Regions from separate parts of the Paenibacillus sp. OT2-17 genome, predicted to be linked through region 1. Evidence: riboswitches for the same ligand, from Rfam matches in the RefSeq annotation. Region 1 holds a riboswitch; each other region holds the start of a gene.

Region 1 (13,891 bases):
TTCCTGCTTTCGTCATGTGACTGATTTGCATCACTGTACCTGTTATCCATCATCTCATTTAAAAATAGTCGGCGATGTGATAAAAGCGATATACCGTGTTGTCGGTCCACGCATACGAATTTTTATAGTCCCAATAACGATGTCTGGAGCTTACCGTATGTGCATTGACTAGCGGCATGCCGCCCGCATCAAAGGCCGTGACCACCGTGCTGTGCTGGAAGGTTCCGTCACCATCCCAATCGTAAAAAATGACGTCCCCCAGCATGAGCTGCTCTGGGCGACTCACCTGCTCAGCGGTCAACCCCCATGAGCTGGAGCCCAAATACCGCTCTAGACTGTTGGAAACTGCCCAACTGTAGCTCCACAGCTCACGTCCGGCGACCCGTCCTTTATACCACCAGCCCGATTCTCTTTTACCAGTATAGTGGATCGGTGCTCCCCCTGCAAAGAGGCATTGCGAGATATAATTGGTGCAATCCACATCAAAACCTTCAAACTCCGGATTGAAGCTATCCCACCACTGATCTGCATAGGCCGCTGCTTCTTCGCGGCGATATCGGCTGGGACGTGCTGATGAGCCGAAGCCCAGCACACCGCGATTCAGCAGCGGCAGATTTCCTCCTTGATTAAACGAAGCCTGTTCAAAAGGAACCTCTCCCCCCGCTGGCTTCCTTTCTGCCGGATCGCGCTCAATTCTCGCTACCTGCCAGGCTTCACCCTCGCGTGTGAACGTCAGACGCTCCCGTTCAATCCGATCCTCCCGGTGAGTCATCCCGCCCTTCTCATAAAAGAGTCGGACATGCAGTTGTACATCTACCACAGCCTCATCCGGAGTATCCTGCACCATTCGTAGCGGCTTGGCGCGTGTCTCGCTGCGTAGGGGAACAGCGTCCCGTTCGTTGTACCACTGCTCCAATCTGGCCGCACGTGCTGCTCGTTCCATCCGCTGCCCCACCTCCAGATACTCATCTGGCTGCGGTACACCATTCACTTCACTGCGATTGTATTGATTCACGTAAGCAAAAAGGGCCTGTTTCCATTCCCGCTCCCCCATCCCAATCCCTCCATATTCGTCCCGCTATCCTTTTCCGGGGATAACCGGAATGATGTATAACTTCCTTTCTTCCCTCTCTGGTCTGATATGCTCTCTATCTATAAGTATGAATCTCTAAAGCTTGGTATGAACATCGAAACTCGAGGGAGCGGAACGTTTTATTTTCCAATCTGCAACGCATCTTTTAGGCCAAAAAAACTTTACGGAACTGCCTGAAAACGGTATACTTAATCCAAAAGCAATCATTTTGAAATCATGTTTCATCTAATGAAACAAATTACATTGATCGCAACCTCTAACACGTAATGAACCACTGAAGATGTAATTGAGAACGCAACCAATTTAAACCAACTGTGCAAGACGTCGAAAAAACGACATCCCTATTTTCCCCCAAGCATCCACTTCAAGGAGGTAATACTTATGTCAGGAAAAGATCAATTCTCCATTGCCCGTAGTCTCGAAGTTAACGGTAAGCCTTATCGCTACTATAGTCTTAAGGCACTGGAGGAACAAGGAAAGAGCGGTATTGCCAAGCTGCCTTTCTCCATTAAAGTGTTGCTGGAAGCTGCGGTTCGCCAATTTGACGGACGCGCCATTACAGAAGAACATGTGCAACAGCTGACAGGATGGGCTGAGGATCGTGACACCAACAAGGAGATTCCGTTCATTCCTGCACGCATCGTGCTACAGGATTTTACCGGCGTCCCGGTGGTTGTCGATTTGGCAGCTATGCGTGATACGGTGAAAAAAGCGGGCGGTGATCCGAAACAAATCAATCCGCTCGTTCCTGTCGATCTCGTTATCGACCACTCGGTCATGGTCGATGCTTTTGGTACCAGTGACGCGCTGGACTACAATATTAATGTAGAGTTTGAACGCAACGAGGAGCGGTACCGTTTTCTGCGTTGGGCGCAAACGGCGTTCAACAACTTCCGTGCTGTACCGCCGTCCACCGGTATCGTCCATCAGGTCAATCTGGAGTATCTCGCCTCCGTGGCCGCCACCAAAACCATTGACGGCGAAACGGTCGTCTTCCCGGATTCCCTCGTGGGAACAGACTCCCATACCACGATGATTAACGGCCTTGGTGTTGTTGGCTGGGGTGTCGGCGGGATTGAGGCAGAGGCGGGTATGCTGGGGCAACCGCTGTATTTTGTCACTCCCGATGTGATTGGCTTCAAGCTGACAGGCAGTCTGACGGAAGGCTCTACCGCCACCGATCTGGCGCTCACTGTAACGCAAATGCTGCGTAAAAAAGGCGTAGTCGGCAAATTCGTGGAATTTTACGGGCCTGGTCTGGCTAACATCAGCTTGGCTGACCGTGCGACAGTTGCCAACATGGCACCGGAATACGGCGCAACGATCGGCTTCTTCCCGGTCGATGCGGAAACGCTGGCCTACCTGCGCAGCACCGGACGTTCCGATGAGCAAGTAAGCCTCGTAGAGGAATATTACAAAGCCCAAGGCATGTTCCGCACATCCGATACACCGGACCCTGTGTTCAGCGATACCATTGAGCTGGATCTGGCTTCGGTTGTACCGAGTCTCGCGGGACCCAAACGTCCGCAGGACCGTGTTGAGCTTAGCCGCATGAAAGAAACGTTTGAAGGCATTATCCGTACCCCGGTGGACAAGGGCGGCTATGGACTGAGCGATGAAAAAATCGCACAGAAGATTCCGCTGACCCATCCGGACGGCTCCACCAGCGAGTTGGGTACAGGAGCAGTCGTTATTGCAGCTATCACAAGCTGCACGAATACCTCCAATCCAAGCGTTATGCTCGGTGCGGGCTTGCTGGCCAAAAAAGCAGTGCAGCGCGGGCTCAAAAAACCAGGCTATGTTAAAACAAGCTTGACACCAGGCTCCCTCGTCGTGACGGAGTACCTGCAAAAAGCCGGACTGATCGGACCGCTCGAAGCCCTCGGCTTCCATGTGGCAGGTTACGGCTGCGCGACCTGTATCGGTAACTCCGGCCCACTTCCTGACGAAGTGAGTCAAGCCATCACAGACAATGATTTGACGGTTGGAGCAGTCATTTCCGGCAACCGGAACTTTGAAGGTCGTGTGCATGCGCAAGTAAAAGCCAACTATCTCGGCTCACCGCCACTGGTTGTCGCTTATGCGCTGGCAGGCACAGTGAACATTGATTTGGTGAATGATCCGCTCGGTTACGATCAGGACAATCAGCCTGTCTACCTGAAAGATATCTGGCCAACCTCCGAGGAGATCAAGGAAGCCATCAGCCTGTCTCTCAGCCCGGATATGTTCCGTCGTAAATATGCTAATGTATTTACTGCTAACGAAAAATGGAACTCCATTCCGGTTCCTGAAGGCGAACTATATGAATGGGATGAAAAATCAACTTATATTCAAAATCCACCATTCTTTGAAAAACTTCAGGATGGCGTGCAGGATATCAAGGAAATCCGTAATGCCCGTGTACTTGCCCTGTTGAATGATTCGGTCACAACGGACCATATCTCACCAGCAGGCAACATTGCCCCTTCCAGCCCGGCAGGACTGTACTTGAAGGAGCATGGCGTGGAACGCAAGGACTTCAACTCCTACGGCTCCCGTCGCGGTAACCACGAGGTCATGATGCGCGGTACATTCGCCAACATCCGTATCCGCAACAATGTGGCTCCAGGTACTGAAGGCGGCGTGACCAAATACTTGCCAACGGATGAGGAAATGTCCATCTATGATGCGTCCATGAAATATCAGGCAGCCGATCAGAACCTGATCGTCATTGCTGGTAAGGAATACGGCACAGGCAGCTCTCGTGACTGGGCGGCCAAAGGTACGCTTTTGCTGGGCGTTAAGGCTGTCATTGCCGAAAGCTTCGAGCGGATTCACCGCAGTAACCTGGTCGGCATGGGTGTACTGCCTCTGCAATTCCAGGAAGGCTATGGCTGGTCCAGCTTGGGTCTGAACGGTCGTGAAACGTTTGACATTCTCGGCATCGACAATGACGTGAAGCCTGGTCAAGAGCTTACGGTTGTGGCTAAACGCGAGGATGGCACGAAGTTCGAATTCCCGGTAATTGCCCGTCTGGACAGCACTGTCGATATCGACTACTACCACAACGGTGGTATTCTGCAAACCGTATTGCGTCAAATGATCGAAAGCTAAGTTTATGAACTTCATATGTGAAGAACCCCTGTTTTGCAGATAAAGCTGCAATCGGGGGTATTTTTTTATTTATATAAACCGAACTTAAGAGTTACCTATAGCGCCACTGCGCAGTCGGATGGTGCTTCGCTTGTACAGCACCATTCCGCCTACTCCGTTTTGATGTTCATTTTTCAAGTTCATCTTATTTATATAAAACAAAAAAAGTCGATCCCTCAGGACCGACTTCTAGCCACGTTCTCTTATAACCTTACCTTCGCACGCGAGTTACTTCGAAATATCCAAAAAGCCCTCTCCGAACACATCCCGCACGTCATGAATGGTGATAAATGCTGCTGTGTCGATGGCTTTCACTATCTTTTTAAGCGCTGACACCTCTTGTTTACTAATGACGATATACAGCACTTCTTTTGGATTTTTAGTGTAATATCCGTGGCCTGACAGGACGGTAACTCCACGATCCATTTTCGTAATAACCATCTCGGCAATTTTATCTTGGTGCTCCGAAATGATCATGACTGCTTTTTTCGGGTTCAGTCCTTCGATCATGAAGTCCATCACCTTCGTACCAACGTACAAAATAACAATAGTTAGCATCAATTTTTCTGGACCAATAATAAAATAGGAAGAGAACGCGACAATCAAATCAAAAAACAGCAGGCCATAGCTGATATTCCAATCCAGATACTTGTTGGCAATTCGGGCTAAAATGACCGTTCCCGCCGTAGTGCCACCTACCCGTACAATTAAGCCAATGCCGACCCCCACCAAAACTCCGGCAAATACAGCATTAATCGTCGGCTCATGCGAATCAATCCGCCAGTTGACCGTTAAATGTAAAAACAGCGAGTTAAAAGCGACCGCAATTATAGTGTACAGGGTCGTTCTCTTGTCCAAAAATTTATATCCGACAATCAACAGCAAGCCATTAATCACCAGATTAACGATCGAGGGAGACCACTGAAACAGATAGTACAAAATGATCGTAACCCCTGTAACGCCCCCCTCACCAAACTCATTCGGGATCACAAACAGATTAACAGCTAGCGCGAAAAAAAACGCACCCAGAATAATAAATGCAATGTCTGCAATACTTTTTTTCATATATACTCTAATCCTTTCTCTAACATTTCAAAGGATGAATCGCCAGATGGATTGGCTGACTCTTGTTGTCAAAATACGCTGACAACCAGTTCATGGTATCTACTACCAAACATAAAGTCAATACAACTTTGACACTTTAATTCGCCACCAGACTGCCTCAATCCTGACTTGGATTCCGCAAAATTCTCCTTTTACAAGGTTATTCGACAAAATAACACAATCCCGACTACTAAACTAAGAAAACGGGCCTCTAGCCCTTGTTTTAGACCTAGGCACATTTTCCTCTAAAACGACCATCCTCCTAATCAACATTTTGGACACATATGACCATCTTCCTGTTTTATGTCAAAAGCGTTTTACTTTGAAAAAATGTGGGTATAATGATTGAAACATTACCAAGCAACCTACATAGCATTACGACATCAAGTACATACAAATAGTCCTATACAGACGTCCTAAGCAACTCAATCTGAATTTGACAATATGGAATTGGAGGAATGACCTACATGAATACAATGAACTTAACCGTCCACACCCTGATGCCCTTTCACCACCAATACCAACGTGCCAACGCGGTGAGTATGCAGAAGAAAGAAGATAGCTCGGAGAAGAAGCTCAGCTTTCAGGACATTTTGAATGAAAAAATGGGTAAAAAATAATGCGCCGTTTATCCGGTTGCATGATCCGCTTTACATAAGCTAAAAAGCCGTAGTTTCCTACATCGACTGTAGAGAACCACGGCTTTTTTAATTCATTTGTCCCTAAACTCCCACGTTCGTTTTACTGACCTCCATCCCGATACTGCTCTGCCTTCTCACGCATCCCGGCAGCTACTGCTTCTTGAGTGTTCAGCCCCTTATCCGCTGCATAGGCGCGAATGTCCTGAGTGATACGCATACTACAAAATTTGGGGCCGCACATCGAGCAAAAATGTGCTTCCTTGGCGCCCTCTGCCGGTAGCGTCTCATCATGGTAGGACAAGGCCCGCTCGGGATCAAGCGACAGATTGAACTGGTCCCGCCAGCGGAACTCAAAGCGTGCCTTGGACAAAGCATCATCCCGCTGCTGCGCCCGTGGATGACCCTTCGCCAGATCGGCAGCATGTGCCGCAATTTTGTAGGTAATGACACCCTCACGGACATCATCCTTATTCGGCAGACCCAAATGCTCCTTAGGCGTAACATAGCACAACATGGACGTCCCGAACCAACCGATCATCGCCGCCCCGATGGCTGAGGTAATATGATCATATCCGGGGGCAATATCCGTCGTGAGCGGTCCCAAGGTATAGAAGGGAGCTTCCTTACAAATCTCCATTTGTAAATCCACATTCTCTTTGATTTTATGCATAGGGACATGTCCTGGCCCTTCAATCATGACCTGAACATCATGCTTCCATGCGATTTGCGTTAGCTCGCCCAACGTTTCCAGCTCTGCAAACTGTGCTTCATCATTCGCATCATAGATACTACCTGGACGTAGACCATCCCCGAGAGAAAAGGCCACATCATAGGCTTTCATAATTTCGCAGATTTCTTCAAAATGTGTATACAAAAAATTCTCCTGATGGTGCGCAAGGCACCAGGCTGCCATGATCGACCCGCCACGGGATACAATTCCCGTCATTCTATTCGCCGTCATCGGTATATACCGCAGCAATACACCCGCATGAATTGTAAAATAGTCCACTCCCTGCTCCGCTTGCTCAATCAGCGTATCGCGATACAGCTCCCACGTCAGCGCTTCTGCTTCGCCGTTCACCTTTTCAAGTGCCTGATACAGCGGTACAGTCCCAATCGGTACAGGAGAATTCCGAATGATCCATTCACGTGTTGTATGGATATTACGGCCTGTGGACAGGTCCATAACCGTATCCGAGCCCCAACGCACAGCCCAGGTCATTTTCTCCACTTCCTCCTCGATGGAGGAGGTAACCGCAGAATTACCAATGTTCGCATTGATCTTCACGTGAAAATGACGCCCAATGACCATTGGCTCACTTTCAGGGTGATTGATATTCGAAGGCAAAATGGCTCGTCCAGCCGCCAACTCCTGCCGTACAAACTCAGGCTCCACCCCTTCGCGGATCGCCGCAAATTCCATTTCGGGCGTAATGATCCCTTGCCGCGCATAATGCATTTGTGTCACTGTACGACCTTGCAAAGCACGAAGCGGACGGTTGGTCACGCCGGGAAATTCAACTGTCTCCCGTTTGGAGCCAGGTTTCAGTCCATTATCCTCCGGCTGGACGGCGCGTCCCTCGTAAGCCTCCACATCGCCCCGTTCCAGGGCCCAAGCTCGCCGTAATGGAGGCAGGCCCTGACGGATATCGACCTGATAGGCTTCGTCGGTCATGGGACCGCTCGTATCGTACACACGCAATGGCTCATGATGCTCCGTGCCCTGCGGCGTATGTGTAGGATGAAGAGCAATTTCGCGCTCTGGCACGGCAATGTCCGGCCGTGAGCCTTGAATATATACCTTACGGCTCCCTGGAAAGGGCGTTACCCCTCTGGCTTGCTCCCCGTTTGTCTTCTCTACCTCAACTTCTTTTGTTCCTACCAATCTTACTTCTGTTGATTTCAATTCTGTTCCTTTTGTTCCTTCTACTTCTGTCGGCTTCATTGTCCATTCCTCCCGTTTCGATGAAATGACACACCGATCCGGAACCATTCCCAGGGTGGCGCTGATCTATGCAAAAAAGCCGGTTCCCCAGGGAACCGGCTAATCTAACGAGGCAGCTATCCAGACAGTACGCATGTGGAATAATCCTATTCCAATGCGTCACCGTAGACAGCAGCCGCGTATACATTTCAATGGCCGATTACTTCCCTACGCTGGTATGATCCAGATCAGGTGCAAAGGGTCCGGAATCTTGCACGATTCCATCTCAGCCCGGCATTACAGGCTCCCCCAGTAACTGTGATACTTCTATTCACATGAGGCGGCTATAACAGATATCCCGCCATCCTTACCAGACTACTTTAAATTTATGGCTTTGGCAACCCTTCTAGGTTCCCTTTACTAAGGAGACGCTCCCCATCAAATCACTTTGCTTGCTTCAACTGTGCTCATTCTTGTTACGGAAGCATAAGTCCCATTTCCTTCGCCGCTTCAATCAAAATCGGAGCAAAGTCATGTAGCGTCTCGGGTGCAAGCCGACTGACCGGACCGGATACAGATAAAGCCGCAGTGACCTGTCCCTTCCGGTTTACAATTGGGGCAGCCACAGCAGCAGCCCCTGGCTCCCGTTCTTCATAGCTGGTCGCATAGCCCTTCTCGCGAATGTCCTGCAGCTGGGCTTTATAGACCTCCGGGTCTACCGAGAGCGGCCATTCATCCCCGCTTAGCAGGGCTTCCAGCTCCTGCGGCGGCATAAAGGCTGCCAGCACTTTGCTGGAGGCCCCTACAGCCAGCGGCATACGCGCACCTACAGGCGCAACCCTGCGGATCGCCTGATTGCTCTGCACGGCTTGTATGCGAATACGCATGCTGCCGTCCCGTAAGTATAAGCTGACCGTCTCGCCCAGACGATCACGTAGTCCTTCCATTGCAGGCTGTAACAACACCGCCGGCTCGTCGCTTTGGGACAAATGCGTGGATAGCTCCCAAATGCGGAAGCCAAGTCGATATTTTTCCGTTTCGGCATTCCGAACGACAAAGCCCCGATCCTCCAACGTAGTCAGCAGCCGATGAACCGTGCTTTTATGTAGACCAATTTTGGAGGCAATCTCCGTCAGGCCAAGATCCGAATCTGCGGTAAAACACAGCAGTATATCAAGTGCACGCTCTACAGCGCGAACGGTTAATTTACGGTTTTCCATCGTGAACCGCTCCTCTTGTATCCATATTCGTTTCACACTATGAAACATGGTTACATAAATTATATAGAATAGTCGCGGCTACTGTAAACCGATGTTTTTGTGACAACCATATTACAGAACGAGAACAAACATCGACAATTCTTTGCATCATTTTTACTTTTCCGGTTCAGGCGTTGACTTTGGATAATCCCCATCATACGATAATAGGTATCTATACGGATCTACACTACTATTTTCAAGTGGAATTATACCTAAATTCTATGAAACGAAGATCAATTTTATATAAGGAGGCTCTTACATGATTTCGACATCCCAGCGCAACGCTCAGCTACAGACCGCTGTTCAGGAGCCGTCCACCCCACTCTTTAATCCCCGTCTGCTGCGGTTCAAGCACGTTGTGATTGCTCTGCTGCTGTCGGTCGTCTTTTTTCTGTTGTTTTGTTTTATTGCCTTGCATGCTTACATCGCATGGGTACTTACGAATCCCACCGTTGCACCACTGTACTCTAATCCAATGCAGGCTAAAAGCATGCCTTATGAGGAAGTCAGCTTCCCTGCCAAGGATGGTAGCCGCATGGTACAAGGCTGGTATATCCCGGCGGACCAATCGCGGAAAACGATTATTTTCAGTCATGGCTATGGGGCTAACCGCGAAGAAAGCTGGATTCCCATGTATGATTTGGCGCATTATGCCCACAGCTTGAACTTTAATGTGGTCATGTTCGATTATGGATTCGCGTCACAAAACAGCAAAGCAGTCGCAACCGGAGGCAAAGCAGAATCCCAACAGCTCCTCGGAGCAATTCAGCTTGCGAAGCAACGCGGCTCGTCGGAGATTATCGTATGGGGCTTCTCCATGGGGGCAGGAACCGCTCTTCAGGCGGGCTTGCAAACCAAGGATGTGGACGCAATGATTTTGGACAGCACCTTCCTGCTGGAGCCAGATACGCTGTACCATAACATTCACAATCAAATTAATCTGCCAAGACATCCGTCTTTGGAAATTCTGGAGTTGCTGTTTCCAGTCTTGAACGGAACCAGCTTGCATCAAATTCCATATCAGGAAGTTAAAAAGGAAAACTATCCGTTCCCGATCATGTTTGTGCATGGTACACAGGATGAAAAAGCTCCTTATCCTATTGCGGAAAAGCTCGCTGCCAATCAAACCAACCCGCTTTCCAGTGTATGGATTGTTAAAAACGGGATACATGAGCTTATTTTCAGAGAGCACCCTCGTGAATATTTGCGACGGGTATCGACGTTTCTAAGCAGTGTACAGGAGCTGGAGGACAAGAAAACCATCGCTGATGCCCACAAACAAACGACTACGAAGTAAATTTTTCGAAGAACTGTATTCTATTCTTCGTCTGGAAGAAGCCTGCCTAGGGACACTTAACCCGTGCCGTAGCTGGGCTTCTTTTTCGTTTTCCATGGGTATTCATTGTTTTACGTAACAGATGTGACCGGATTAAGGGAGTTCATAGACATATTCCTGATGAGACAGCGAATATACTGGGTACGTATGCATCCAGGGCAGATCTGCCAGATCCGCCGGATAGCCATAGTAGGATACGGGAGGTAAAAAAACGATGCTGAGTACTTATGGGTCTTTCCTGCCCTTACGTGTGCTGGAGGAAATTCGGCATTGGAAGCAGCAGGAAAGTTGGCATGTGGAAGTGATTAAATCCGCTACCGAGGGATTGGAGCCAACTTATGTACGGTTGCTGGATGATTGGCGGACTGTATTCGAACAGACGGAACGCACCGCCATAGAGTTGCTGGAAGAGCAACGGAGCGTACTCGATCCGGCAGATCAGGCGTGGCATCAGGAATGGAAACAGATGTCGGCTGCTCCACAAGCACATACACACGAATTCACTGAACATTCAAAACAGTCAAGGGGATTAGACGCATCATCATCTGTAAAGATGCCATTGTCAGAGTCAGCCTTAAACTCTCAGCCTGACTCACAAGAATTAAATCGTCGACTGGACGATTTGCTGCAAACCGCAAACCGTCAGTCACAGGAGTATGTACGACAGCTCGGTCTGCTGAGCGAGCACAGTCATGCATTGCGTCAGCAGCCAAAATCTGCCGGAGTTGTATTACACGCGGCACATGAAAGCCAATATTTCCTAATCTCGACAACCCCCTTTCAAGAACCTGGCTCCATCGCAAGGGCTGCTAGGTTGTATCATGTAGCGGCAGAGGGTGAGAATTACCCAGAGGAAGCGTTTCGAGAACGGCAGGCAGGCATAAGGGGAGAAGGCGCATGGACGACTAAAAGCGTCAAATCCAGCCAAGCGCAACCTTCGGCAACGGAAAAAACCTCAATCGGCCGCTCGGTTCCTATTGGGGGACATCGCCTACCGCCGCTCCCTTACCCCTATAATGCGCTTGAACCGTATATTGATGAGAAAACGATGCGTATTCACCATGATAAGCATCATTTGAGCTATGTGAATGACCTGAATAAAGCGGAAAAGAAGCTGGAAGAAGCCCGAAAAACAGGTGATTTTGACCTCGTAAAACATTGGGAACGTGAACTGGCATTCAACGGCGCAGGCCATTATCTGCATACTCTTTTTTGGACGATCATGAGTCCTAAAGGTGGTGGAAACCCAAGCGGACCGCTGGCTGAACAGATTAAAAAGGATTTTGGCAGCTACGATGCGTTCAAAAAGCAATTCAGCTCGGCAGCCGAAAAGGTCGAGGGTGGCGGCTGGGCTATCCTGGTATGGAGTCCACGCGCGGGCCGGCTTGAAATTTTGCAGGCCGAAAAGCACCAGAATCTGACTCAATGGGAGTCCATTCCGCTGCTGGCGATAGATGTATGGGAACATGCATATTACTTAAAGCATCAAAATGAGCGTAACAAATACATTGAGGATTGGTGGCATGTCGTTAACTGGCCTGAAGTGGAAGCGCGCTACGATCAAGCCTCCAAACTGAGATGGCAACCCTTCTAAGCTTCTAAGCTAAAGAAAAACTACACCTGCAAATCGTATCGCTCTCTGAGCGCTGCCATTTGTTCGGTCAATCCTTCCAGTTGTACCAACCAGCCATCGGCAGGTAAAATGGCTGTCCGGCTCTCAACGACACGGCGCAGAGATGCCGTGTACGCCTCAACAGACGGCACTCCAGCCAGCTCTGCCAGGCTACCCATCGTTGCTGGATTCACCCGGGGGTAATCCTGCTGCTGCACGCCTGCCGATGTGTCCCCGGCTGCCTCTGTATAGAAATGCTGCACCGCCTGTGCACGCTCTGTACCGCTGCCCTCAATCATCACGAAGGCTGTGATGATATACGCCTTGGCTTGGCGCCGCTGTGCAATGCCGCAAAACTTGCGGCCCCGGACGCTGACATCGTAATCCCCGGGACAGAAGGACCCGAGGATTTCTCCGGTCTGCGCCTCGCCAGACCACGGAACCAGCGCATCGGCAATTAGCGCTGCCATGAGCCGAAAATCCTCATGTAGGCTGATGGCCCGCTGTGGATTCGGCAGGATTAAGGACAGGTTCAGTACCCCTCTGTCCAGCATGACGGCTGCTCCACCCGAGGGGCGTACGCATACCGAGGTTCCCGCGTTGCGCACTCGTTCCATCGCCTGTGGGGCGTAGGGAAGCCTGCGGTCCCGGTGACCGATCACAAGCGCTGACGGATGCCGCCATAGATGCAAAATGGGTGTAGCTCCTTTCCCTACTTGCCGACAAGCCAGCTCCTCCCAAGCCAGCGGAGACAAAACATCCTCCTGAGTGGCCGCGAGTGGCGTTTCAAACCACTGTAACTCAGGCAAAGCTGTTGTTTTTTCCGTTGATCTATGTACATTCTCCATACGTTATCCCCTATCTATAAAAATAACTGTTATCCATAGGCAAATCGTAATTTTAAGGCAGCTATCCCGTCGTCTCTATTTCTGATGTTAACAAAAAAGGTGGCTACGCCTATGCGTAAACCACCCTTTTTTTGTTCATCACATAAACGTCTTGCGATGTTCGATCAATCCTTGAGCAGCGACAAAAACTCTGCGCGCTGCGCTGCATCATCACGAAACGTACCGCGTACCGCAGACGTTACCGTTTTGCTACCAGGCTTTTTGACACCTCTTGCACACATGCACAGGTGCTCACCTTCCACGACCACCATAACCCCGTGAGCGGAGACCGCTTCATTTAAAATATCAGCGATCTGTGATGTAATACGCTCCTGTACCTGCAATCGGCGGGTTACTGCCTCTACCAGGCGTGCAAGCTTGCTCAGTCCTACAATTTTGCCGCTGGGTACATAGCCGATATGCACTTTTCCGAAGAAAGGAGCCATATGGTGCTCACACTGGCTGTAATAGACGATGTCCTTCACGATCACAAGCTCCTCGTGATTCTCGTCAAATGTCACACCCAACGCATCCCGGGGATCAACCTCATAACCCGCAAATATTTCCTCATACATGCGCGCAACGCGTGCCGGTGTTTCCAACAACCCTTCACGCTTGGGGTCCTCACCGATCAGTTGTAAAATCTGCTCCACATGGTACTCGATTTTATCCCGGTTATCCGCAGCTTTGCGGTTAATATAATCTTTTACGCCAGCCACAGTAATCCTCCTCTATGCAGCAACCTCATGCGGCATCCGTGCTCACGTTGCTCATTATTTCCGACGGCCCTGATTTTTACGCGGACCAGGCTGATTTTTGGAGAACTGTTGGTTCTTCATCATCTGCTGGGCTTTTTGCATTTGTTTCCCATTCAGGTTGTAACCCATCTGTTTGGCCATTTTT
Region 2 (12,355 bases), on a different contig from region 1:
GTTTTACCAATCTGATTGAGCAATTTGAGCAATCTGAGCAATCTGCTTCTGCTTCTGCTGAAACAACAGGTACAAAAAAACACATTGAAAAGGATACTGTCCAAGCTCAAAAGGATAAGCACGAACAGGTTCAACAGCCAGAACAGCCACAGGAGGAAGGGAAGCAGCAGCCTACTGTACGGCTGAATGAACTGCGATATCAAGCCATTATGGACGTGATTCGCAAGCTGCCTCGCAGACAGAAAATCGTAGATTTTGGTTCAGGGGAAGGGAAGCTATCGGCTCGGATGGCCCGAATGACGGGCATTGAAGAAATTTGGGCGGTGGAGCCGTCTGCGTATGCACAGGTGAGAGCCATGGAGCGTTTTGCCAAGCTGGAAAGGCATACCGACGCGATCATTCCTACACCCATGATGGGCTCACTCTTTTATTATGATGAACAATTGCGGGGCAAAGATGTGATGATCCTATGTGAGGTCATTGAGCATGTGGACGAGCATCGTCTGAACCGGGTGATGAAGACGATTGTGACGGAGTATCAGCCGGGCGTGCTGATCGTGACGACTCCCAATCGTGAATATAATGAAGTGTATCGTATAAATCAGCAAGAGCTACGGCATGGCGATCACCGTTTTGAATGGAGTAGAAGCGAGTTTCAGGAACGATGTGAGCAGTGGATTGCGGAAGCTCCTTATTCGGTAGCGCTGAAGGGGATCGGAGAAGAGGTCGAAGGCTTTGGACAACCGACCCAAATGGCTATATTTACGTGCAGAAAGGAGCAGAAGGAAGCATGAGCAATTCATCCAAACGTACGATTCATTTACCGCATGCTGGACTGGTTGTGTTGGTGGGGGCCTCCAACAGTGGCAAAACCACATTATTGGACAGGCTGGTGAGCGAAGGGATTCTACTGGAGACAGAAGTGGTATCCTCGGATCATTTTCGCAAGCTGGTCGGAGATACGGAATTTATAGACTGGAGTGGACTTCCAAGGCTGGAATCGGACGTACTGTTCTATGAGTATCAGCAAATGTCAGCCAAGGCGTTTGAGGCGATGGATACGATTCTGGCCATGCGCTGTCGCTTGAATAAGCTGACGGTTGTGGATGCCACCCATTTGTATGCTGAGGATCGTCAAAAATATGTACAGCTGGCAGCCAAAGCGCATGTTCCTGTTATGGCCTGGGTACTGGATGTACCCGAAGCTGTGCTGCTGGAACGGGATTTAGGCAGGGAGCATCCGCGTGGCCGCCAACGGGTCAAGCAGCAGGCACAGCTGTTAAAGCGGAACCTGCGTGGTATCCGTGAGGAAGGCTTTAACGCTTGCTATATCCTTAAGGATATAGAAGAAATGAATTTTGTCCGCCGTGCGCAGCCACTGTTTCATGAGATTGGCTCAGGTATTGACATCATTGGTGATATCCATGGGTGCTATCGTGAGATGCTGGAAGTGATAGAGCGGCTAGGATATACGGAAGATACGGAAGGACTCTACCATCATCCAGATGGTAGAAGACTAGTATCTGTCGGGGATGTGATGAGCCGTGGCCCAGAATCGTTACAAGCGGTGCAGTTCTGGAAAAAGCACGTGGATGCCGGACTAGCGTATATGATTGACAGCAATCATGGCTGGAAAATCGGCCGTTACCTCGATGGAAGAAAGGTGACTCTCAGTCATGGCGATGAACGATTTGCAGAGGAACTGGTCCAATATGAACAAAAAGCGGGCAAGGCAGCGGTAGAACAGCTTAGAAGCGAGTTGAGGGATTTTCTGCTACATGCACCCTCTCATCTTATTTTTGGCAGAAATGGATTGCGACATGTGGTTGTGGCTCATGCCGGGATTAAGGATCATTTTATTGGCAAACAGTCGACACGTATTTCTGATTATTGCCGCTATGGAGATACGGAAGGACAGGATGCGAACGGAAAACCGATCCGCAAGGATTGGTTCGTAGACCATGAATCGGGAGAAATAGTAGTATGGGGACATGATCCGAGACCGCAGCCTACCCTTGTGAACCAGACGGTGAATATTGATCAGGGTGTGGTATTTGGCGGTATGCTGACCGCTTATCGTTATCCAGAAAAGGAATTTGTCAGCGTTTCGGCACATGAGAATTATGCGAATGATCCCGATAGCCCACTTGTCCGGTGGCAGAGAAAACGGTTTTCCCCGCCGAACTTACGCAAGCTAATCGCTGGTTACAGTGTGCTGACGGAAACGTATGGCGAAGTGCGCGTACAAGGAGAATGGATCAAATCCGCTATAGATACCGTGTCACATGTGACTGTACCCATGGAGGAGCTGGTGTATATTCCACCGACGATGAGCCCTGCTCCAGCGGTGTCTGCAGAGGAAGGATATCTGGAGCATCCACGTGAGGCGCTGGCTTATTATCGCGGGCAAGGAGTACAAACGATGGTGGCCGAGAAAAAACATATGGGTAGCCGGGCTATTCTACTATTATTCAAAAACGAACAGGCCGCTGTTCAATATGTAGGCTACCCGACATTGGGCACGATCTATAGTCGGAGTGGGAGAGCTTTCTTTGAACAAAGCCTTGGGAAGCAAGTGATGGAGAAGCTGAATGTGGATCTACGGACTGCTGGATATTTTGAACGGAACCAGACGGATTTTGTATTGCTGGATGCGGAAATTGTACCGTGGAATCTCAAGGCTCGGGAACTGATTGCTGCACAGTATGCGCATGTGGGGGAGGCAGCTCTGTTGGATCGCAGTAAGCTGGTAGACAAGCTGAAGCAGGCGAAGGTTGCAGGTCGAGAGGTTGGAGACTGGCTGGAGGAAATGGAACAGAAGTACGCGAATGCCGTAACGTTTCAAGAGGCTTTTCAAAAATATTGCTGGGATGTGGACGGTCTGGATGAAATTCGTATCGCACCGTTCCATACGCTGGCACACAGCGGAAAGACTTTTTTCGACCATTCTCATATTTGGCATATGGAGCAAAACCGGGAGCTGGCTGGGCTGTCTTCCCTGTTTATGGAGACAGAGTATCGCGTTATCACGGACGAAGCAAGCGAGGAAGAGGTCATTCGCTGGTGGAACGAGATGACAGAGGATGGTCATGAGGGGATTGTGATCAAGCCGGAACGCTTTTTGATGAAAAATCGGGACAAGATGATTCAGCCTGCAATCAAGGTGAGAGGCCGGAAGTATTTGCACATCATTTACGGTATGGATTATCTTGCTCCTGAGAATTTAAAGCGTCTGAAGCAGCGTCGAACGAACAAAAAGGAGCGTCATGCCCTGATGGAAGGAGCGCTTGGTATGGAAGGCGTGGAACGTTTTGTCCGCAAGGATACGGTGGATCGTATTCATGAATGCGTCCTTGCCGCGCTATCTCTGGAATCGGAGCCGATTGATCCGAGATTGTAGTTTGCGAAGGAGGGAATGAGATGGAAAGGGGTACACCGTTAATTGATATTGGCGTGAACTTGATGCACCGTTCGTTTCATGCGGATCGGGAACAGGTGGTAGAGAGAGCCGCAGCTGTAGGGATTTCACCCCTGATTATTACCGGGACCAGTGTCCGCAGCAGTCGGGAGGCTTCTCAGTATGCAGCACGTTATCCGGGCAAGCTGTATGCGACAGCTGGCGTGCATCCCCATGATGCCAAAGACTGCAGCGCAGATACGATTCAGCAGCTCCGCCAGCTGGCGAGTCAGCCGCAGGTCGTATCCATAGGGGAATGCGGATTGGACTACAACCGTGATTTTTCGCCGCGTGATGTGCAGCGCCGATGGTTTGGGGAGCAAATCCAACTGGCGGGTGAGCTGAATATGCCGTTATTTCTGCATGAACGAGATGCACATGAGGATTTTGTTGCTATGCTGCGGGAATATCAAGGGCTTGTCGATAAAGCAGTGGTGCATTGTTTTACAGGCACGGAACAAGAATTGCATACGTATGTAGAGATGGGACTGTATATCGGGATCACCGGCTGGATTTGCGACGAACGGCGTGGCAAACATCTGCGTGAACTGGTCAGAGATATTCCCTTGGACCGTCTGATGATTGAAACGGATGCTCCATTTTTGACCCCGCGTAATTTGCCCGTGAAGCCCAAAGAAGGGCGTAATGAGTCGATGTATCTCGCTCACATTGCTGCTACGATAGCCGAATGTACAGGCCGAAGCATGATGGAGATCGAAATCGCCACGACGGAGACAGCCAAACGTTTCTTCGGATTATAGGATTGTCAAAGCCATAGATGTGGTATATATTATAGTGAATTAAAAAAGCATTGTCGGGAGCTTGAGAAAGTCAGGCTGAGAGGGTGGCCCTTGCCACTGACCGTGAAATCTGATCTGGGTAATGCCAGCGTAGAGAAACCAAGAACACTATACAGGAATGCCGCTTGTTTCGCGGTTGTCGATAGATACAATGTATGTCCTAGCATTTTACCTTGACCCTGACTTTGGCTTGGTATCAGTGTAGTAGCTTAGACTACTGGTTATATAAGGCATATCGACGAATGATGTTTTGTATGGTGCTTCACCTTTTACTGCGCATAAAGCTTGCCTGGAGATTCAGCTCCAGACAAGCTTTTTTTTATGGCCAAGAGGCCAATTATAAGGATAAGGGGAGCACGCAATAATGAATACTGCTGTAAGAGCGTCCAAAGGGTTGAAGCTGACTGATATTTTGGTCACGATTGTGATCGCTGTTGTGTTCGGGTTAGTCTACAAAATATGGGGACCTGCCTATGATTTGATGAAACCATTCGGTCTACACGCCGAGCAACTGATGTATGGCATGTGGTTTATGGCAGGCACGTTTGCTTATCTCATCATTCGCAAGCCGGGTGTTGCAATTTTGGCAGAGGTGGCAGCGGCAACGGTCAGTGCTTTTTTGGGAAGCGAATGGGGGATGTCCACCTTGTACTATGGCCTGCTGCAAGGCTTGGGAGCGGAGCTATTTTTTGCGGCTTTTCTGTATCGGAACGCAAACCTGTGGGTTGCTTCGCTAGCTGCGGCCGGGGCGGCTGTCGCTTCTCTGATTTTAGACTTCAGCTACGGGTATATTGATCAGCTTTCGACCTGGAACTATGTTTTGTATATCGGTTTTCGCATGATTGGCAGCATTGTGATTGCCGGGGTATTCGCGTTCTATCTGGCTAGGGCATTGGAGGTAACCGGAGTCACGCGAAGTTTGAGACCCGCAACGGAACAAGATTATAAGGGACTGGATTGATGAGCCAGGCAACCGAAGATGTGGTGGCTTCGATCACCCGTCTTCGGTTGAAATTCCCCGGTGAGCAGGAGCTGTTTTTTCACAATATGTCTTTGTCTGTCCGCAAGGGGGAAAAGCTGCTGTTGCTGGGACCGAGTGGATGCGGTAAATCAACGCTGCTCCAAGTGTTAAGCGGTCTGATTCCACGCACGATAGAAGTGCCTATGAAATGCGATGCTGCTGTAATCCCAAGTGTCTCAGGTATTGTATTTCAAGATCCTGATACGCAGTTTTGTATGTCATATGCAGACGAGGAACTGGCTTTTGTGTTGGAAAATAATCAGGTTCCTCGTGAGCAGATGCGATCCCGTATTCGCGAGCTGCTGATACAGGTTGGTCTATCAACGGATGATATACACATGCCCATTGGCAGCATGTCACAGGGAATGAAACAGCGGCTGGCGATTGCGTCTGTGCTGGCTATGGAGCCAGAAGTGCTTTTTCTGGATGAGCCCACGGCTTTGTTGGACGAGGAAGGCACTACACAGGTGTGGGATACCATTCGAAACATTTCGGTAGACCAGACACTGGTGATCGTGGAGCATAAAATTAATGAAATTGTCCATGATGTGGACCGGATTGTGGTGCTTTCTGCTCAAGGGGAGATCATTGCGGATGGAAGGGCGGAAGAAGTATTTCATGGGCAGCGGCAGGCATTGTCCGAGTATGGCGTGTGGTACCCGGGAGTATGGAGTGAATCGTCTTCGCCGCGTTGGAGTGAATCAGTGACACAGCAGAATGGTACAGGGATTGATTTGCTGGAGCTGGAACATTTTAGTGGCCTCCGCGGTTTAAGTTCAGTGATTTATGTGGAGCATGCGCAGGTGAAGCCTGGCGACTGGATTGGCGTGGTCGGTGAAAACGGGGCTGGCAAAAGCTCACTGCTGCTCTCCATGATGCGCTTACTTCGCACACAGGGACGTTATAGCGTGCGCGGAATTGAGGCAGGCAGTACGGAACAATTGGCAGAGCGTATCGGGTTCGCGTTTCAAAATCCCGAGCTGCAATTCGTAGCACACACCGTACGAAAGGAACTAGAGTATTCGTTACCCAAGAGCTTGTTCACCGTTGAACAGTGCCGGGAACGGGTCGATCGGATGCTCGTACAATTCGGACTGGAGCGGCTGGACGAGCGTCATCCGTATCAGCTTTCATTGGGCCAAAAAAGGCGGTTGAGTATTGCTACGGCTATGATCCGTGAGCCGGAAGTGCTGCTGCTGGATGAACCGACTTTTGGGCAGGATGCGCGTAATACCTTTGTCATGCTGGATATGTTGGAGCAGCTGAGAGCGGCAGGCACGGCCATTGTGATGGTCACGCATGACCCAGAAATTGTCCATCGATATTGTACCGATATATGGCGGATTCAGAAAGGGGAACTACAGTATGAACCTGTCCTTTCCCCATCATAAAACATGGCTGCATCGTGTGAATCCGGGCCTAAAGCTCGTTATGTTTTCCATACTGTTTGTGGTCGTTATAGTCATTCATGATCCGAATGTCATGTTTAATGTTGCGTGTGCTATGCTGCTGCTGCTTGTCTGGTCAGGCCATCCATGGAAGCGGCTGCTGCTGTATGGATCTCCCTTTATATTGGTGTTTATTTCAACCTCAACGGGCATGATGATGTTCGGCAAAGGGGTGACGACCTGGTGGACATGGGGCCTGATCCATATTACGCAGGAAAGCTTTTATCGGGGTATACATCTGGGCTTTCGTGCGCTGAGTATGGCGGCGGTAGGGTTGCTGTTTGGTTTAACGACTCGTCCAGTGGACCTTTTTTATTCACTGATGCAGCAATGGAGGCTCTCTCCGAAGTATGCGTATAGCTTTTTGGCAGCCATGCGGTTGATGCCCATGATGGTGGAGGAATTCCAGGCATTGAGACAAGCCCATCGTATTCGAGGTTTACATCAGCATGTGTCCAAATGGAATATGTATGCCACGCTTCGCAGGTATGCAATTCCGCTGCTCGCTCAAAGTATCCGGCGTGCACAGCGAATTGCTATTGCCATGGAAGCCAAGGGTTTTACTAATGAAACCAAACGCACGTATTATTATGCGATTGGCTATTCGGCTGTAGATATTGTGTTCATATTCTATTTTGTCATCATGCTTACGCTGGCTTGGGGACTCGGTATCTGCTTTCCTTACGTGGGGGTGTGGGATGTACGTTAATTGTTGTCAAAAGGCTTTGCCCGTTTTCTGCTCTGTGGTATATTAATGCAATGGGAATTGACGGCTCGTACAGACCCGCCTGGGCTGGCGGGCTTATTACATTTTCCCTGAGAAATGGATCATCAGGAGGCCAGGTTTCATGATTACGCTGCATCAGGTAAGCAAGTATTATACCACCTCAAGCGGCCAATTTCATGCGGTTCAATCCGTGTCCCTTCAAGTGGAGGAGGGGGAAATTCACGGTATCATAGGTGCCAGCGGTGCCGGTAAGTCTACGTTGCTCCGGTTGATGAATGTATTGGAAAGGCCGGATGAGGGAAACGTGGTTGTGAACGGGGAAGATCTGACTCGCATGCCGGAAAAACGTCTCCGTGAAGCGCGGCGATCGATAGGGATGATTTTTCAGCATTATCATCTTGTTCACAATCGGACGGTCAGTGGAAATGTGGCAATGCCGTTGGAACTGGCAGGTGTCGCGAAAAAAGAGAGAGCGGAACGTGTGAGCGAATGCCTGCAATTCGTCGGTTTAGCTGATAAAGCAGAACAGTATCCGGCACAACTGAGCGGAGGCCAAAAGCAACGTGTGGCGATAGCCAGAGCGCTGGCGAATCGACCTGCGGTGCTGCTGTGTGATGAGCCGACCTCGGCGCTTGATCCGCAGACGACCGCGGATATTCTGGGCGTGTTACGGGAGATCAACCGGGAACTGGGAGTTACCATTGTAATCGTAACGCACGATATGGACGTGGTACGCAATATTTGTACCCGTGTATCAGAAATGCGGGATGGGCAGCTGCTTTCAACGCAACGTGTAGTTGACGCTGCGGTAGGTTCAACAGCGGAAGCAGGTGAAGCTGATGAATGAAATGCTGAGCATCATTGCGCAATACCAGTCTGAGATATGGAAAGCCATCGGGGAGACGTTTATCATGGTGGGGATTTCTATCGCAGCAGCTGTACTGTTAGGGCTTCCGGCAGGAACGATTTTGTATTTGTGCGGCAAAGGGCAAAAATATGAAAATCGACTGCTGTTCACCTTATTGAACAGTGTGGTCAATGTCATCCGCTCGTTCCCGTTTTTGCTGCTCGTCGTGTTTATGATTCCATTTACACGTCTGGTCGTAGGGACGGCGCTGGGCACGATGGCTGCAACGGTTCCCTTGTCAGTGGTGGCCATCGCCTATTATTCGAGGCTGGTGGAGCAATCATTGCTTGAGGTGCCCAAGGGTGTAATTGAAGCCGCTACTTCTATGGGGGCATCCACCCTCCAGCTTATTTTTAAATTTCTGTACGTGGAAGCTCGTTCCGGGCTTGTACTGGGTTTGACCACGTCCACCATTAGCTTCATCTCCTACTCCACGGTGATGGGCATTGTGGGCGGCGGCGGGGTAGGCGATTTTGCCATCCGCTACGGTTACCAGCGTTTTGAAACAGGCTTGATGGCGTTCACCATCGTCGTCATGATTATTTTCGTACAAACGATCCAGTTCACCGGAAGCACCATATCCCGCCGGATCGACAAGCGGTAAGAGGTTAATGAATCTCTTCATTAACAATTGCACCACTCACTATGGGAAATAAAAATGACTTTACAGTACCTCAAAAGCGGAGCGGGCAGAATTGTCTGGAGAAGCGCCAGCGTTCGCCTTTGAAATGGGATTCTAACCTATAAATTGTGTTACAAATCAGAGAGAATCCCATTTCAACAGCGATCAGAAGAACAATCTGCACGTGAAGCGGCTGTACTGTAACTCATTTTTTATCTTCCCAATTACAATTTACTTGGAGGTTCCTCATCAAATGAGTCGGAAAAACAACATGAAAACGAACTTGAAACTACTCACACTATTTGCTGTCGTTATGCTACTGGTTGCCGGATGCGGTGGTCAAAAGCAGGCTGCTCCAGAAACACAGTCTAAAGAAGCAACTTCCCAAAAAGAAGTGACCTTGAAAGTAGCAACGCTAATCCCACCGATGACAGATGTGCTGGATATCGTGAAGCCGCTGCTTAAACAGGACGGAGTCAATCTGGAAATCGTCGTGCTTTCAGATAATATCCAACCGAATAACGCATTGGCAAGCCATGAAGTGGATGCTAACTTCTTTCAGCATGCTCCTTTTATGCAACAATATAATGAAAGCAACAAGTCCAATTTGGTAGCGGTAAAACCAATTTACAATGCCATTTATGGCGCGTACTCCAAAAAATACAAGAACATTAAAGACCTGCCCGAAGGTGCGACCATTGCTATTGCCAATGACCCGGCCAATACCGGACGCTCTTTAGTAATGATGGAGCAAAACGGTTTGATCAAGCTTAAAGAAGGCGTAGGCTATAATGCTACACAGGCTGATATTATTGAGAATAAGAAAAAATTCGTGTTTAAAGAAGTGGATTTGTTGATGCTGGCGCGGTCACTGGATGATGTGGACATGGCTGCCATGTATCCCGCATATGCCAAGCCGCTCGGTCTGACACCGAAGAAGGACGCGCTGATTACCGAAAAAGACGATACGCACTTTGCCATTAATCTGGTAGCGCGTAAGGATAATGCAGATTCCGATGCTATTCAAAAGCTGGCAAAGCGAATGACTGGACCGGAAGTACGTAAATTTTTTGAGGATAATTACAAGGACAGCGTTGTTCCAGCATTTTAAATAAATGAGGATTTTGCAAAAATCCAATAAGCGACTTCCAATGAATAGGATATAGATCGAAATGGTTTAGTTCGTTTATATCTTGCACGTTGGAGCGACTGGAATCGAATTTTGCAAAATCCTGAAATAAGTATGTTGAAACATCGTTTTATGATGAAATACGACCTGTATAATGGAAGGAAGTCTGTGAAGAGCAGATGGTCTCCCTTGTGCAGGTCTTTTTTTCATCCTTAATATGGAAAGGAATGATCGAAAACAGGGTATAAAGTCTTATTTTTTAAGATTTTAGGGTGTTACACCGCTGCAAATTTTGGTCATAAAGGGCGATGGAGTAATGATAAGGAACATATTAAAATAAATATACGAACAAACATTCGTTTTCGATTTCGTTAACGGTGTTTTTAAACGGGTCAAAAAATTCAGCTGACAACGGGCCAAAAGCGTGAATAAAAAGGAAGGGGAACGACATGAAGCTGTTTGTAACTGTAAAAAGTTTGGGAAAGCGCAAGCCCGCACTCGCACGACAGGAATTAGAACTGAGTCCTGCTCCAGAAACATTGCGAGATTTGATTACTGCAACCGTTGCTCTGAATGTTCAAAAGCTACGGGAAAAGCAGGAGAGTGTCGCGCTGATTCCGTTCCTCACGGGAGAGGAAGTTCAGGCACAAGGCGAGATAGGCAAAGTAGGATTCGGTTCCATATATAATGACGGTGTCCCGGATATTAAGGATGCTGTGAACACGGCGATGCAGGCTTTTGAAGATGGTTTATACAGAGTTTTTGTATGTGACGAGGAAATTATTGAACTGGATGCTCCTTTGTCACTGAAGGATGGGAATGAGATTGTATTTATACGCTTCACAATGCTGGCTGGAGGCCTATGGTAGAGGGGGAAACGAAATATGCATCAAGAGAACAATGAGCAAGAATATTTCACCACACTGAAGGAGCGCGCGGCGCAACTGGATGGACAACAACAGGAGTTGGCTCAGTATGTTGTGGAACTGGGTAAGCTTCATTACATACAGGAGAACGAGGAGCCATTTAACGAATGTCAGCGAATATTAAAAGAACGGGCGACAGAAAGCGGAGAACCGCTGTTTAAGCCACTGACAGAGGTATTACGTGCTCTAATTGGACAAACAGCGGGCGATGTATTCGCCCATCTAACAGAGCATGTGACTGAATATCCATACAGCACAGGGTATGCGCGAAAACCGTTTCGCACTTCGGATATTACGGCCCATACTTCCCGGATTTATAAAAGAATGGTGCAGTTGATCCGAATGGACTGTATCGGGTTCTCTGTAATGGATTATTTAACAAAAAAGGATTATGAACCAGGCAGGGATTACCGGATTCAGGAAACGATTGGTGACTGGATTGCTTATGAGCTGGATAACGGTAATTCGCAGGTGCTTGAGGCGTTAAAAGCTATTATTTATGGGGATAATCAGGCTGCGTTACTTACGCGCAATATGATTAAAGGCATGCTCCTGAGTCATCAGGAGGAGAATTATCGCATGATCGGCGAGCTCTTGGCAGCCGCCAAGCTCCAGGAGGGATTGCGCCAAAGTATCGTGGAACAAATGGATGAAGGAACCCCGGAGGCTCTAATATATCTGTTAAAGGTGATCATCGACCAAGGCTTCATTCGTTACAGCTCGGTAGTGCGGGCGCTTGCAGTATGGACAGGCATGGGGCTGGAGTCCGCCAACCAGCGGGTCGTTCGTCAACTGATCGAGCAGGCATATGAAGCATTGACTCGTAGTGAACTGCGCCAAGAATGGCTGACCAGCTCAAATGCTAATGAAGTATATATGAGTTTGTGGGCTACCGCAGTACATGAGGAACGTGATTTGTATGGACAGGTTCAGAAACTCATGGAGCAGGGAGCACCTTACCAGAAGATCGTAGCGCTTTATGTACTGTCTAACAGTGAAAACAAGGATGTGCGCCTCGGAATCGCGAGAGAATATTTGGATGAAACGGACCCGGAGCTTCAATATTGGATATTGACGAACTATACAAGCAATTATTTTTATGAATGGATAGAAGGCGGGACGGTCGCGGATCGGATTGTTAAAGTGGTGCGCACTCCTTTGCTGGAGAGCAAAGAGGAGCGGCGTAAAGATTTTGAACGACTTCATAACCTGTTTGTACATATGAAAAAGGGTGAGTCCACCGAGCCTTCCAAGGTGCTGGATTTTGTTAATCTGTATCACCGCTCAGATGCACCTATTCAAAAAATGCTGTATCTCG
Region 3 (3,633 bases), on a different contig from region 1:
TGCTTCTCTCAACGACCTTCACAACCGAAATGTCGTACTCTACTACCGGCTGCTAACCGATCATTTGAGTGAAATGCTGCCCGTAGTCTACACGCCGACCGTAGGAACCGCGATTCAAGAATATAGTCACGAGTACAACCGCCCTGGAGGCGTATATTTGTCGATAGATAACCCGAACGGTATTGGACAAGCATTCCATAATTCTGGTTTGAGCGGCCATGATGTGGATCTGATTGTCGTGACAGATTCCGAAAGTATTTTGGGGATTGGTGACTGGGGCGTCGGGGGGATTAACATTGCTATTGGCAAGCTTGCAGTATATACGGCTGCGGCAGGCATTCATCCTGGGCGGGTGCTGCCAATTGTACTGGATGTAGGCACGAATAATGAAAAGCTGCTGAATGATCCACTGTACATCGGAAACCGCCATAAACGAGTTCGCGGAGAAGTCTATAACCAGTTTATTGATACTTTTATCAGCAAAACGTTAGCGCAATTCCCGAAGGCGCTTTTACATTGGGAAGATGTGGGTAGCGTTAATGCGCGCCATATTATAGAAAAATACGGTCAAAGCATACTCACCTTCAACGATGATATACAAGGTACAGGAGCAGTGACCCTGGCTGCGATTCTTTCGGCGGTGGGTGTCACCAAGACTCCGTTGCGTGAACAAAAAATACTTGTTTTCGGCCCAGGGGCTGCAGGGATCGGTAACGCTGATCAAATTCGGGGCGCTATGATCGAGGATGGCCTTTCCGTAGATGATTCATTCAAGTCCTTTTGGGCCTTTGATTATCGCGGGCTGTTAACGGAAGATATGGAAGACGTATTGGAGTATCAGAAACCGTATGTGCGCAAAAAGGATGAAGTCAGCTCATGGACCCGGTCGGGTGACGGCAAAATACCGCTACTGGAGGTCATCCGTCAGGTGAAGCCTACGATATTGATTGGAACTTCCGGTGTAGCAGGTGCCTTTTCTGAAGAGATCATCAAGGAGATGGCAAAGCATGTAGAACGCCCGATCATTATGCCCATGTCCAATCCTACAAACCTTGCAGAAGCAGTACCCGAGGATTTGATCCGGTGGACAGATGGCAGAGCACTGATCGCAACCGGAAGTCCTTTTGAGCCCGTTACCTATAACGATACAAATTTTGAGATTGGACAGGCGAACAATGCCTTTGTTTTTCCGGGACTGGGTCTGGGTGCGATTGTGGTTAAAGCCAAAAGGATTACCCCTGCGATGTTTACAGCGGCAGCAGTTGCTGTTGCCAATGGTGTAGATTCGAATACGCCTGGCGGTGCGCTACTCCCTCATATCCGAAAATTACGCGAAGTTTCGTACGCTGTTGCGATTGCGGTTGCAAAAGCCGCGATTCAGGATCAGGTAGCGCAGGCGCACATTTCAGATGTGGAACAAGCTATACAAGATGCAATGTGGAAACCGAAATATGCCAAGGTCAAAGCAGTGGAAAGTGTAATTCATCACCCTCACTAAGCCCAAAACACCTAACTAGAGGAAATTTAATATTTTGTACACTATGTTTGACATAGCATATGAACGAATGTACAGTAATAGTCAAAAGAATAGAAGTCCACTAGGGGAGCCACTATGGCTGAGACAAGAGCGTATCTTGGACCCTTTGAACCTGATCTAGTTCGTACTAGCGTAGGAAAGTGGAGCCTTCGTATATAAGGTTTCAAGCGTTTTTTGCGTATTGGGCCTATTGTTGAAGCCGCTCCATTTTTCCGGGGCGGCTTTTTAGCGTTGTTCCGGAATTATATTCTTACAGGACTTCTTGCTCTTCAATTTAATGGAGGTGGGGAAATTGAGTTTTACACAAGAACTCCGTCGGCAGGCGGACGGCATTTTTCAAGCGATTTTTGAGCATCCCTTTGTGAGAGGTATTGCTGAAGGAAGTTTGACAAGGGGACAGCTGATTCACTATGTAAAACAGGACTTTGAATATTTGAACGCCTACATGCGGATATACGGCATCGCAATCTCCAAATGCACGAATCGGGAGGACATGGCTGTATTTAATGAACAAATCTCTTTTATTCTCCACAGCGAGGTTCATCCGCATCAAAATTTCTGTGCTGTCGCAGGGGTGAGCTATGAAGAGTTGCAGGGATATCCGCTCGCTCCGTCGGCCCATCACTATATCCGTCACATGCTGACGGTTGCGCATGAGGGCAGCCTGGGCGAGATCTTGGCTGTGCTGCTGCCATGTATGTGGACGTATGCCGAGATTGGTCGCAGGCTGCTGGATGAAGTAAAGCCGGATGAGTCTCATCCGTTCTATGAATGGATGGGCTTCTATGGAGACCAGCTTGATGATACAACACTCAAGTTCCGAGAACGTGTAGATGCTTGGGCAGAAGGCGCAACGGCTGCTGAGCGAGAGCGGATGATTGAGCATTTTATACTGAGCTGCCAGCTGGAATATAAGTTCTGGGACATGGCTTATAACCAGGAAGAATGGCCGGTCCAGATGCAGGCAGCGGTCTTGGAATAGTCAGCCTGGCGATTCGATGCGTGAAGTACGGTTAATGCCCTGTTGAACCACCAACTATAGAGAGGATAATCATTATGAGTACATGGGAAAAAAGTTATTCGGATCTCCTGACGAAGGTACAAAACAGCAAACCTCTCGTTCACAATATGACCAATGTGGTAGTCACTAACTTTACGGCCAACGGCCTGTATGCATTGGGCGCCTCCCCGGTGATGGCCTATGCACCCGAGGAAGTAGCAGACATGGCAAAAATAGCGGGAGCCGTCGTGTTAAACATCGGTACGCTGAACCGCGAACTGGTGGATGCCATGATCATTGCTGGACAATCGGCGAATGCACACGGTGTTCCGGTCCTGCTAGATCCGGTCGGTGCGGGAGCAACGAGCTTTAGAACCGAATCGGCACTGCGAATCCTGAGAGAAGTCAAAATCTCATTGGTGCGGGGCAATGCAGCCGAAGTCGCGCATCTTGTTGGAGAAGCGCGTGAGATTAAAGGCGTAGATGCTGGTGACAGTGCTGACAGCGGAAATGTCGATCTGGCAATTCGGGCTGCTCAAACGCTCAATACAATGGTTGTCATTACTGGAAAAGAGGACGTCATCACCGATGGGGCCGAAGCACGAATGATAAGCGGTGGAGACGCGCTGCTCACGAAGGTAACCGGAGCAGGCTGCCTGCTGACCTCTGTGTTAGGTGCCTTTGCAGCTGTTGAACCCAGCCTGCTGCTCGCAGGTACAGCAGGCTTGGCATTTTACGGTGCAGCAGCTTCCCGAGCCGCAGCACGTACCGCAGAACTGGGGCCCGGCAGCTTCCAGATTGCCTTTCTCGACGAACTCGCCAAACTACATACAGGTTCGCTAGAGGGGCATGTCACTGTCCGTGAAGCCGGAACAACCACAGCAGGTGGTGCGCGATGACAGACGTTCGTGTACCCAGAGCACTGACGATTGCCGGTTCGGACAGTGGCGGCGGGGCCGGGATTCAAGCCGATCTCAAAACCTTTCAGGAGCTTGGCGTGTACGGCATGTCGGCTATTACGGCCGTTACTGTACAGAATACTTTAGGGGTCCACGGCGTATATCCGCTACCACAGGAAGCAACAGCGGAACAGATC

The links. A riboswitch is a leader RNA that binds a small molecule or an ion and turns the genes downstream of it on or off. The one in region 1 is predicted to bind thiamine pyrophosphate.
Region 2: linked by a shared signal. The riboswitch ahead of GRP75_RS11860 (ECF transporter S component) and the one ahead of thiC (phosphomethylpyrimidine synthase ThiC) in region 1 are both predicted to bind thiamine pyrophosphate.
Region 3: linked by a shared signal. The riboswitch ahead of tenA (thiaminase II) and the one ahead of thiC (phosphomethylpyrimidine synthase ThiC) in region 1 are both predicted to bind thiamine pyrophosphate.

Annotation. Positions count from the first base shown of each region.
Region 1 covers NZ_WUDQ01000061.1:779-14,669, forward strand. Annotated here, with positions in the region: gene GRP75_RS10880 (amidase domain-containing protein) at 59-1,054, opposite strand; gene acnA (aconitate hydratase AcnA) at 1,475-4,186, shown strand; gene GRP75_RS10890 (YitT family protein) at 4,454-5,290, opposite strand; gene GRP75_RS29200 (hypothetical protein) at 5,797-5,949, shown strand; gene thiC (phosphomethylpyrimidine synthase ThiC) at 6,071-7,915, opposite strand; TPP riboswitch at 8,103-8,215, opposite strand; gene GRP75_RS10900 (IclR family transcriptional regulator) at 8,371-9,114, opposite strand; gene GRP75_RS10905 (alpha/beta hydrolase) at 9,413-10,450, shown strand; gene GRP75_RS10910 (Fe-Mn family superoxide dismutase) at 10,704-12,083, shown strand; gene GRP75_RS10915 (lipoate--protein ligase family protein) at 12,104-12,949, opposite strand; gene folE (GTP cyclohydrolase I FolE) at 13,114-13,707, opposite strand; gene GRP75_RS10925 (YneF family protein) at 13,762-13,891, opposite strand, start outside.
Region 2 covers NZ_WUDQ01000074.1:264-12,618, reverse strand. Annotated here, with positions in the region: gene GRP75_RS11875 (3' terminal RNA ribose 2'-O-methyltransferase Hen1) at 1-794, shown strand, start outside; gene GRP75_RS11870 (polynucleotide kinase-phosphatase) at 791-3,400, shown strand; gene GRP75_RS11865 (TatD family hydrolase) at 3,421-4,218, shown strand; TPP riboswitch at 4,263-4,372, shown strand; gene GRP75_RS11860 (ECF transporter S component) at 4,622-5,218, shown strand; gene GRP75_RS11855 (ABC transporter ATP-binding protein) at 5,218-6,669, shown strand; gene GRP75_RS11850 (energy-coupling factor transporter transmembrane component T family protein) at 6,644-7,435, shown strand; gene GRP75_RS11845 (methionine ABC transporter ATP-binding protein) at 7,575-8,300, shown strand; gene GRP75_RS11840 (methionine ABC transporter permease) at 8,293-8,964, shown strand; gene GRP75_RS11835 (MetQ/NlpA family ABC transporter substrate-binding protein) at 9,236-10,093, shown strand; gene GRP75_RS11830 (hypothetical protein) at 10,561-10,980, shown strand; partial or broken gene GRP75_RS11825 (DUF5724 domain-containing protein) at 10,996-12,355, shown strand, end outside.
Region 3 covers NZ_WUDQ01000342.1:277-3,909, forward strand. Annotated here, with positions in the region: gene GRP75_RS20810 (NAD-dependent malic enzyme) at 1-1,498, shown strand, start outside; TPP riboswitch at 1,591-1,693, shown strand; gene tenA (thiaminase II) at 1,830-2,519, shown strand; gene thiM (hydroxyethylthiazole kinase) at 2,594-3,436, shown strand; partial or broken gene GRP75_RS20825 (bifunctional hydroxymethylpyrimidine kinase/phosphomethylpyrimidine kinase) at 3,433-3,633, shown strand, end outside.